DNA from 4 places in the Paenibacillus xinjiangensis genome. Region 1 is predicted to be linked to each of the others. Evidence: riboswitches for the same ligand, from Rfam matches in the RefSeq annotation. Region 1 holds a riboswitch; each other region holds the start of a gene.
The links. A riboswitch is a leader RNA that binds a small molecule or an ion and turns the genes downstream of it on or off. The one in region 1 is predicted to bind cyclic di-AMP.
Positions count from the first base shown of each region.

Region 2: it holds a riboswitch for cyclic di-AMP, as region 1 does, so the genes downstream of both, AC6ESP_RS24525 (resuscitation-promoting factor) here and AC6ESP_RS03615 (TrkH family potassium uptake protein) in region 1, are expected to answer to the same signal.
Region 3: it holds a riboswitch for cyclic di-AMP, as region 1 does, so the genes downstream of both, AC6ESP_RS22275 (C40 family peptidase) here and AC6ESP_RS03615 (TrkH family potassium uptake protein) in region 1, are expected to answer to the same signal.
Region 4: it holds a riboswitch for cyclic di-AMP, as region 1 does, so the genes downstream of both, AC6ESP_RS00210 (hypothetical protein) here and AC6ESP_RS03615 (TrkH family potassium uptake protein) in region 1, are expected to answer to the same signal.

Region 1 covers NZ_JCAALS010000002.1:330,570-332,768, forward strand. The annotation lists gene AC6ESP_RS03610 (CPBP family intramembrane glutamic endopeptidase) at 1-738, opposite strand, end outside; cyclic di-AMP (ydaO/yuaA leader) riboswitch at 1,018-1,195, shown strand; gene AC6ESP_RS03615 (TrkH family potassium uptake protein) at 1,287-2,199, shown strand, end outside.
Region 2 covers NZ_JCAALS010000031.1:10,441-12,639, forward strand. The annotation lists gene AC6ESP_RS24520 (TatD family hydrolase) at 1-558, shown strand, start outside; cyclic di-AMP (ydaO/yuaA leader) riboswitch at 743-947, shown strand; gene AC6ESP_RS24525 (resuscitation-promoting factor) at 1,192-2,199, shown strand, end outside.
Region 3 covers NZ_JCAALS010000025.1:59,919-62,117, forward strand. The annotation lists gene AC6ESP_RS22270 (cryptochrome/photolyase family protein) at 1-424, opposite strand, end outside; gene AC6ESP_RS22275 (C40 family peptidase) at 553-1,023, opposite strand; cyclic di-AMP (ydaO/yuaA leader) riboswitch at 1,026-1,184, opposite strand; gene AC6ESP_RS22280 (hypothetical protein) at 1,512-2,199, opposite strand, start outside.
Region 4 covers NZ_JCAALS010000001.1:48,004-50,202, reverse strand. The annotation lists gene AC6ESP_RS00220 (hypothetical protein) at 1-19, opposite strand, end outside; gene AC6ESP_RS00215 (hypothetical protein) at 137-274, opposite strand; cyclic di-AMP (ydaO/yuaA leader) riboswitch at 263-422, opposite strand; cyclic di-AMP (ydaO/yuaA leader) riboswitch at 511-723, opposite strand; cyclic di-AMP (ydaO/yuaA leader) riboswitch at 1,100-1,276, shown strand; gene AC6ESP_RS00210 (hypothetical protein) at 1,281-1,709, shown strand; gene AC6ESP_RS00205 (alpha-glucosidase/alpha-galactosidase) at 1,778-2,199, opposite strand, start outside.

The sequences.
Region 1 (2,199 bases):
CACGAGTGAGATCAAGCACATATACAGCAGACTGACGAGAGATAACACATTGGCTGTTTGCTTCTGACTGGCGACCTCTGTTTCATAGGCAGCTGGTGCCTTGAATTCAGGCTTGTATTGTGTAACAACAGGTTTGCCGTCGACTAGCTCTGCACTTATCGTAAGCTCGAGTGCGGCGTCCGCAAGGGTATAGCCAGTGGGATGAATAACGAGCTCTCCATCATCGTTCACCCAACGCTCCTTCAGCTCGCTGATTCGGAAGCCTTTGGTGACAGCCAGCTGTTCTGCGGCCTGAAAGAGCTGCTCCTCCTGAACCGGCTCATCATTGCTGTTCATAAGATGCCACGCTACCACATTCCCATTAGTCATATGTACATAGACGAAAGCGGTACTGCCGTCTACAGCATCGACTTGAACCTGATACGTATCGTTAGGGAATTGCTTGCCGTATTGCTTCTCATAGGATTCGAGCAATTTCTCTTTGGACAGATAGCCTGTTGCTAAGCTGTCGGTCTGATAGACAGTGTAGGCAGATTTCGTATCCATTCCAAGCTGCTGCTTCGTGAACTGGAGGGCTTGTCCTTCGGCTGCGCTTTTATCGATGACTTTCATTGTACTGTCAATCGAAGCGGACTGCTGGAAGATCGGACCGACCTGTGTGAATACAAAAATAAGCGCACCTGCTATTGCGGCCCATAGGAAGCGTTTCCAGTCGTGGCGGGCAATTGAATCGACCATATTTCACCTCAATTTTGAATTGTAGATTTCTTACGCTGCCATGTAACCATACCATACAAAACCCTGTATTATCCAATCCAAGCGTCTGATTTACAACATCCAGTATTATGAAAACCAACGATTGTTTTCATAAAAACGAGAAATAACGATGTGCGAGAAGCGTTGGGCGCACTGTTGCATAAGGTTGACCATTTTTGAGCCAATATAGGCTTATTTATGCGGTATACTCGTTTTGTATTCCAGATGATTTAGCTTATAATCATAATCGTCATTGTTAATTGAATAAAAAAGCCGAATTTCCGTATGAAAACGGGGGAACCATAATGCTGACAGAAATGCCAGCAGTGGGGTGAATTTCAGGAAGAGCACGGGATGTGATCCGTAAGCTTCTTGAATAGGGCTGCCTGTCCAGGCCCGAATCCGTCAGCTAACCTCGTAGGCTTTGTGGAACAGGACTCATCGCATAAGGCATTGGGTTTCCAGTGCTTTTTTCTATGCCCAAAATTCGATTGACACCAGTTATTAGAGGAGAGCAGGGACTTATATTGATGAAACACTTAAATGTTCTAAAATGGTCTCCCCCGCGTATTCTCGTACTGGGCTTCGCGGTCATTATTCTGCTCGGTGCCACGCTGCTGTCGATGCCATTCGCATCAGCCGATGGATCGCGGCTCCGCTTCGTAGATGCTTTGTTCACAGCTACTTCAGCAACTTGTGTAACTGGGCTTGTTGTGGTGGATACAGGCACTTATTTCTCAAAAGCAGGGCAAATGATCATTATGGCTTTAATTCAAGTCGGCGGTGTCGGCTTCATGACGATGGGCACGCTGTTCGCTCTCGTGCTGCGCAAAAAAATCTCGCTCAAGGAGCGTCTTATCCTCCAAGAAGCGATGAATCAGTCCAGCATGGAAGGTATCGTTAGATTAATCCGTAAGGTTATCTTTTATTCTTTATCTATAGAACTGATCGGCGCGCTGCTGTTCGCTTCTCGCTTCGCAGTAGATATGCCGCTAGGCAAAGCGATTTATTTCGGAATTTTCCATTCGATCTCGCTATTCAACAATGCAGGCTTCGACATCTTTGGTGATTATCGCAGCCTAACGCTGTATGTAGATGATCCAATTGTCAATTTAACCGGTATACTGCTTATTATTTTGGGTGGACTAGGCTTCATCGTTCTGTCCGATTTACTCGAGTATCGCAGCAAGAGAAAACTGTCGCTGCATAGTAAAGTCGTTCTGTCCATGACAGGAGCACTTATTGCCGTAGGTGCAATCGTCATTTTCATATTCGAGTTCTCTAACAGCAAGACGTTAGGAGCGCTGAGCTGGGATGGCAAGATTATAGCTTCCATATTCCAGTCTGTCACTCCGAGAACGGCTGGAGCCAATACGCTTGATTACACAGCGCTTCGCCAAGCTACAGTATTCTTCACCATTATCCTCATGTTCATCGGCGCAT
Region 2 (2,199 bases), on a different contig from region 1:
CAGCCTGAGGATTTGGCATGGATTGAGCGGCTATGTGCGCATGAGAAAGTGGTTGCTATTGGAGAGATTGGGCTCGATTATCACTGGGATACGTCACCGAAAGAGGTTCAACAGCGTGTATTCAGGGAGCAGATCAGGCTGGCCAAACGATTAAAGATGCCGATTGTGATTCATAATCGCGAGGCTCATGAAGATATCCTGAGGCTGTTGAAAGAGGAAAATGCGGCAGAGGTCGGAGGGGTTATGCATTGCTATTCCGGCAGCTGGGAAACAGCGAAACAATGCCTCGATATGAACTTCTATATTTCGTTCGGAGGACCCGTAACTTTTAAGAATGCGAAGGTGCCAAAAGAGGTGCTTGCGAAGGTTCCTCTGGACCGTTTATTAATCGAGACGGATTCCCCATATCTTACACCTCATCCATTTAGAGGGAAGAGAAATGAGACCTCCTATGTATCCCTTGTGGCAGAGGCCGCAGCTGAAATAACAGGAAAATCTAAGGATGAAATAGCTAAAATTACTAGCGAAAACGGTAAAAAATGTTTTGGTATTGTTTAATAACAGCTCAAAACGAGAGAAATAAAGACCTTTACAGCGATAAAACTAAACTTTGTCGCTGAAATTGGCTTTTTTTTGCATGTTAATCCTATAATTTCGCTAAAATCGTCTTTTATCTCATCTTTACAACTGACCGCGGTGGAAGGTATGATTCATTTCAGAGCTTTAAATTTTTGTATTGGATTTCCAGTTTACGCTTAATCTCAATTACTGAGAGCGGGGGAACCAGGCACTTAATTCGTGACAAGCCTAAGGCATCGCGGAGGGTGTTTTGAATTCTTCATAGGGGTGAATTACGCGGCCATTGCCATGAGCATTGAGTCCGTGGATAGGGTATCTCTCTTACCCGAACCCGACAGCTAACCTCGCAAGCGTGTTATAGAGAGCGATCAACCTCGTGCATTCATCATTCCTGAAGTCTATTAGACCATCCGGGAAGCCACGATACAGATCCTCTGTCGACGGCTTCTTTTTATTTTCGAATAATGCAGAAACGGTCGACATAGGGTAAATCTAGGAGGTTGCGAGGTAAGAAAATACTGGAGCGTGTTATGCACGCCAATATACTATAGTCGCGTCAGTTGTAATCATGCGTCACACTAGGCGGCGGGGCTATGAAGGAGGACCGATGAAGTGGGCATTATCCAAGCTAAGGAGACCCATGGGAAACGATCATCCAGCATGTCTTTCGCATTGCGATGGAAGCGTGAAAACTTGCGTTTGATTTTTCTGAGTGCAATTATCTCAATCGCTATGACTTTCATGTTTTTGGTGTTGTTGTACGGATCGTCTGAGAAGAGCGTATCCGTAGTAGTGAATGGACAAGAAACTGTTGTGAAAACAAAACAATGGGTCCTGCAACGCCTACTGGATGAACAAGCTATTACGGTTGGACCACATGACGAGGTTTCCGCACCTCTGAATGCATCCATCAAGGACGGAGACCGAGTGGAGATTAACTTCGCGGTTCCGGTTATCGTAACAGCTGATGGCAAGACATCAACGGTGTACACGACGGAGAAGACCGTGCAAGCGGCGATTGAGGAATTAAATATTCCTGTACGTGATCAAGATAAGGTATCGCCATCGCTTAGCACACTAGTCGCTGAGGACTTGAAGGTAACCGTCACTCGCGTTGACAAGAAGGTGTCTGAGAATGAGCGTACGACGCCGTTCTCTATCGTGAAGCAGCAAGATCCTACCCTGGAAGAGGGTAAGGAGAAGCTGGTGCAGACCGGTAAGGAAGGTCTCGTTGTTGAGCAAATCGAGGAGCGGTACGAGAACGGTGTACTCGTCTCTGAGAAAATTGTAAATAAGGTTGTGGAGACAAAGGCTGTTAATCAAGTGGTTGCCGTCGGAACGAAGAAGCCTGAACAGCTCGTGCAGGTACTCTCAAGCAGTAGTCCGAGTGTAGCAACCTACACGAAAAGCGGCGTTACGTTCAAAGCCAAAAAAGTGATTAAGAACGTTACTCTAACTGCCTATACAGCTGGTGTGCAATCTACCGGCAAGGATGAAGACCATCCTCAGTACGGTATTACCGCATCCGGTGCTAAAGTGCAGGAGGGGCGCACGATAGCTGTTGATCCGAAGGTTATTCCTATCGGCTGGTGGGTCTATATCGAAGGTATTGGATTCCGC
Region 3 (2,199 bases), on a different contig from region 1:
TACGTCTGGTGAACGCTTGGAAACCTTCAAGATCTGCCAGTGCCGCATCTGCAAGGGGCGTCCAACGTCTGCCTGCAGCTCTTACCCTCTGCTGCACATGCTCATCGCGCTGTCGAGCGTAGGGCGTGTAGTCCGCTTGAACAATAACCTCATCAATCGGATGGCATTGCAGCAGAGCTTCCGTAATTTCGGCTGGATCGCCGTAGAGCACGTGAAGCTCTTTGCCCGCCACTGCATATTCATGCAGCAGCGCAGCAGCCTGGCGGATGAAATTCCGCCCGCTATGGGTGTGCAATCGACCGCCTCCGGCTAACTGCGGATCGATAATCAGAAGATGAATACCGACATCTTTCTGTTTTTTTATATAATCAAATGCGCGCATATGGTTTGAACGTAGATCTTTGCGGTGAATAAATAAGTACATGGCAGGCGCTCCCCCTTAGACGTGAGAAAACAGCAAAGCCGCATGTGGTTTGTCATAACAGAGACAAACAACTGCGGCTTTGCTGAAAAAGTCATTCCTCGCTTCGGTGAGGAAGTGAGGTGCTGGCTTTATTTTTCGTCAGCATATTTGTCAAATGTGGATTGGTCCATGACGCGACGAGCGTTCATGTACCGAGTTTCGTAATAGGAATCGCTAAGCTTGCTGATAATAACACCCTTGCTGGAAGAAGCGTGTGCAAACTTACCGTCGCCTACATAGATGCCGACATGGGAAACGCCTTTGCCACTTGTGTTGAAGAACACAAGATCGCCAGCTACCAGATCGCCTTTAGCGACTGCTTCACCGGTTTTGGATTGCGATGCAGAAGTACGTGGAAGATCAATGCCCATTTTGTCAAACACATAGGTTGTGAAACCTGAGCAATCGAAGCCTCTCGTTGTTGTGCCACCGCTTTGGTACGGAGTGCCGATTACATTATCGATGATTCCGTCCATTTTGGAGCCTGCAAAAACGCTGCCTGCTTGAAAAGCTAGCATTAACACAAGTCCGAATAGTATTGCTGTAACCTTTTTCAAAATGGTGAAACTCCTTCCAATGCCTACGAGGTTAGCTGTGGGGTTCGGTTGAAGGATCCCTATGATTTCTCAGGCGCCGATTAGAGCTTGGCTCGGACGTCGAAATCAATTCACCCAGAGTGGTTCCCCCGTTTCCAGTACAAGGAATTAGGCAAGCTTTGTTATGTACTCGATAACTATTCTGTTTTTTTTCTTGAACTCCTCCCCAAACTGGCAAATTCTAATAATTCTCATGTAACCTTTTGGCTGAAAGGAACGTTTATTATGATTTTTTGTATAAACATTTGAAAATTATAGGTCATTTAGACTAATGAAACGGATACTATTTACATTTATTATGTGAGGTATTTGTAGAATATGCAGATTATTCTCGCGAGAATGAACGGCTCTCACGCTCCTTAGAGAGAATAATGTGTAAAAGTGACAGGTTTAGAGACAAAAAACAGCCTTGCAGAGGATCCTCTACAAGGCTTGTTAGTCGTCATTCGGCATTAGGTCTGCTTAGATTGCAGGCACTCGTATTGCGCAGCTACCGTCCATACCTTCATCATACTGCGGATCAAGTTATAGCCTTGGTGAAGGATGAGTGCGAGCAGGCCGGCCCATACTAGCGAGATACTGGTGACGAATAGACTGATTCCGGCGCCAATAGCCCACATGAGCAATGAGATGGCTGCAAAAGGAAGGATATGCCGCATAGCAGTCCATAGCTTAGGGAGGATGCCTTCTCCTGTGATGGTGCCAAGCTGCATAGCGAGGAGCAGCAGGTGGAGCACCACGCCCCATAAGAGCCAACCGCCAGCGGCGGGCAGCAGCCCCAGTATAAGCTCCGTGATGGAGCTGCTCTGCAGCAGCGACTGCAGGGCTTTGGGCAGGAGCCACCAGGCAGGGGCGAGTACGAGCAAGGTTTTCAACCAATATAAGAGTGCGATCGGCCTGAATTTCTTGCGTATGCCTTGGATGAACTGCGTTCCTCCCGCATCAGTAGAGTGATGAAGGGAATAGTATAGGCCGGCATCGAACAGTGGCGTGAGCAATATTCGCGTAACGAGCAGCCCCCCCAGCAGCCAGATATACGGGGTAATAAGATCCGTCTTCAACAATTGGAATTGCGCTTCGTTGAAGAAGAGCCTGACAGCTGAAGGGGATTCAGGGAAACGTCTGAGCAGCGGCGTAACG
Region 4 (2,199 bases), on a different contig from region 1:
TCAACCATTCCTCCCCCAACCTATTACCTCCATAATTTCAATATTTTTGGAGAAAAAGACAACAAAAAAGAAGCCTGGGGAGCAGAGGTGCTTCTCCCGCGGCTTCTTCTGTCATGAGTCTAGCTAATCATCGTTATCACCGTCCTATGACGGCGTGGCGACGTTCAGCGTCCAGCGATATGCCTGACAATAAGACTGTGCTGCATCTTATATCGACGTATTGCTGAACAACCCCATAATCGGATTGGCTCGCGACGAATGTCGCCTCTCTCAATAACGCTTACGAGGTTAGCTGTCGGATTCGGGCGTGAGAGTCGCCCTACGCTTGGCTGCAAGCCAAGCGATTCACCCCATGAGCAAGACATGCTCGCTCGGTTGGTTCCCCCGTTCCCGCATCCAGCGGGACTCAGCGATAAATCTGTTATGCTGCGCGGCAGCAGCAAGTCTTCATGCATAGCCGCGATAAAACCACAGATGTGGCTCCTATTCATCCATTACTAGCTTCATCATTCCTCTCTCCATCTAGGCTTACGAGGTTAGCTGTCGGATTCGGACGGTGAGAGTCGCCCTACTTGGCCGGAAATCCATGGTTCCCCGGTCCAAGATTCACCCCCGCGGCAACCGTCCTCGACTCTCACATCGAATTCGGATCCGCTATGCAGATTGCTCTGCCTGGTTTCCCCGCTCTCCGTCATTCAGACGGAAACTCAGCCCTATTGCTGGAGGCAGCGACAGCGTGTCGCACCTTCCCAATTGGTAACATTTAACGTAACCACGCTTCGAATCATACTCCCATGCCCCAATTGATGTAAAGCGAAGCCGCATCTCGAATACGACGAAAAAAGATGCATGCAGCTTGTTTAACAACGCTTACACTAATAATTATCTCTAGAATACTCTCAATTTCTCTTTATTTCTTCGTTTTACATAAAAAGTGTAAATCCTGAGCATAAGCGAGCATTCTCACGAATATACAGGTTTTATTGGCACAAACACCGATATAATATCCTTTTTGACGAAAAAAAGGCTGAAAACGAGAGATTTAAGGTTTACAAAACTTTTGTATCGGTTTAAGATAGACGGCAAGCCATAATTGGCTATTTAATAATCGCTGAATTCTTGTATGCAAGAAGCGGGGGAACCAACGCGGAGGATAATCCTTATCTGTAGGGAAATCTGACGCAAGGGGTGAATCCAGCACTACCCAAAGTGCTGGTAGGGAAGCTCTCTATCCCGAATCCGACAGCTAACTCCGTAAGCGAACATGAGGAGAGAATAATATGATAACGTCTCACAATGCTGCATCCTTGAGCGATGCTCAGCAGCAGGTTCCCCTGCAAGTAACCCATATTGAGTTATTTATTATTCCTTCTTTGGACATTGATGCAGCTGGCTGCAGAGCTTGCATGCGAGTGACATCGAATCAAGGTGTAGGCTGGGGCGAGCAATTTATCGCCGAGCAAGAACGTCCCTCCGATTGGGGAGCATGGAGCTCCGCCGTGCCTCATTTCATCGGCAGCATCCAGAACACAGCGACCGAAGCTCCAGCTGAGGAGCATACACAGCATAAAAACAAGCATTTGCACCAATTATTCGCCGATGCTATCCATTATTTAAGAAGCTTGCCTACTCAGCATCAGCAAGCCGAGCAGATGAGAGATGAAGTCGTATTGATTAATCGTTCTATTTTTTACTTATCCTTATATTAGAACAGGGCAAAAGCTGGGTAACCGTCACTACTTGTGAACGGCTGCCCAGCTTTTGTCTGTACGGATTATTATTCTGTTACAGCAGCAGGCCGCTGCTTCGCTTTGTCAGATTCCCCGCTATTCCGATTCGCTTCATCGCGATTGCTCTGCATTTCTTCCACTGTCTTCACCTTCAGCCTTGCTGCGCCTTCATAATCTCTTGTCGGCAGCAGAGGACCTGTCGTCAGACGCTCTTTGGCAGCTGCAATGGCTTCTGCATATTGTGGAAGCCACTGCTCCTGAGCTACGAGCATCTCATCGACCATCTGCCATATTTCGTTAGGATTGCACACAGCACCGACAAGCGGGTCCATCATCATCGCCTGGCGAAGCAGCTGATCATCACCATGCACAGCAGCCTCTACAGCAAGGCGCTGAACCGAGATGCTGACATTGCACACCGCTGCTGGGCCGAGCGGCAATTCACCCACATGCGGCATACTGATGCCAT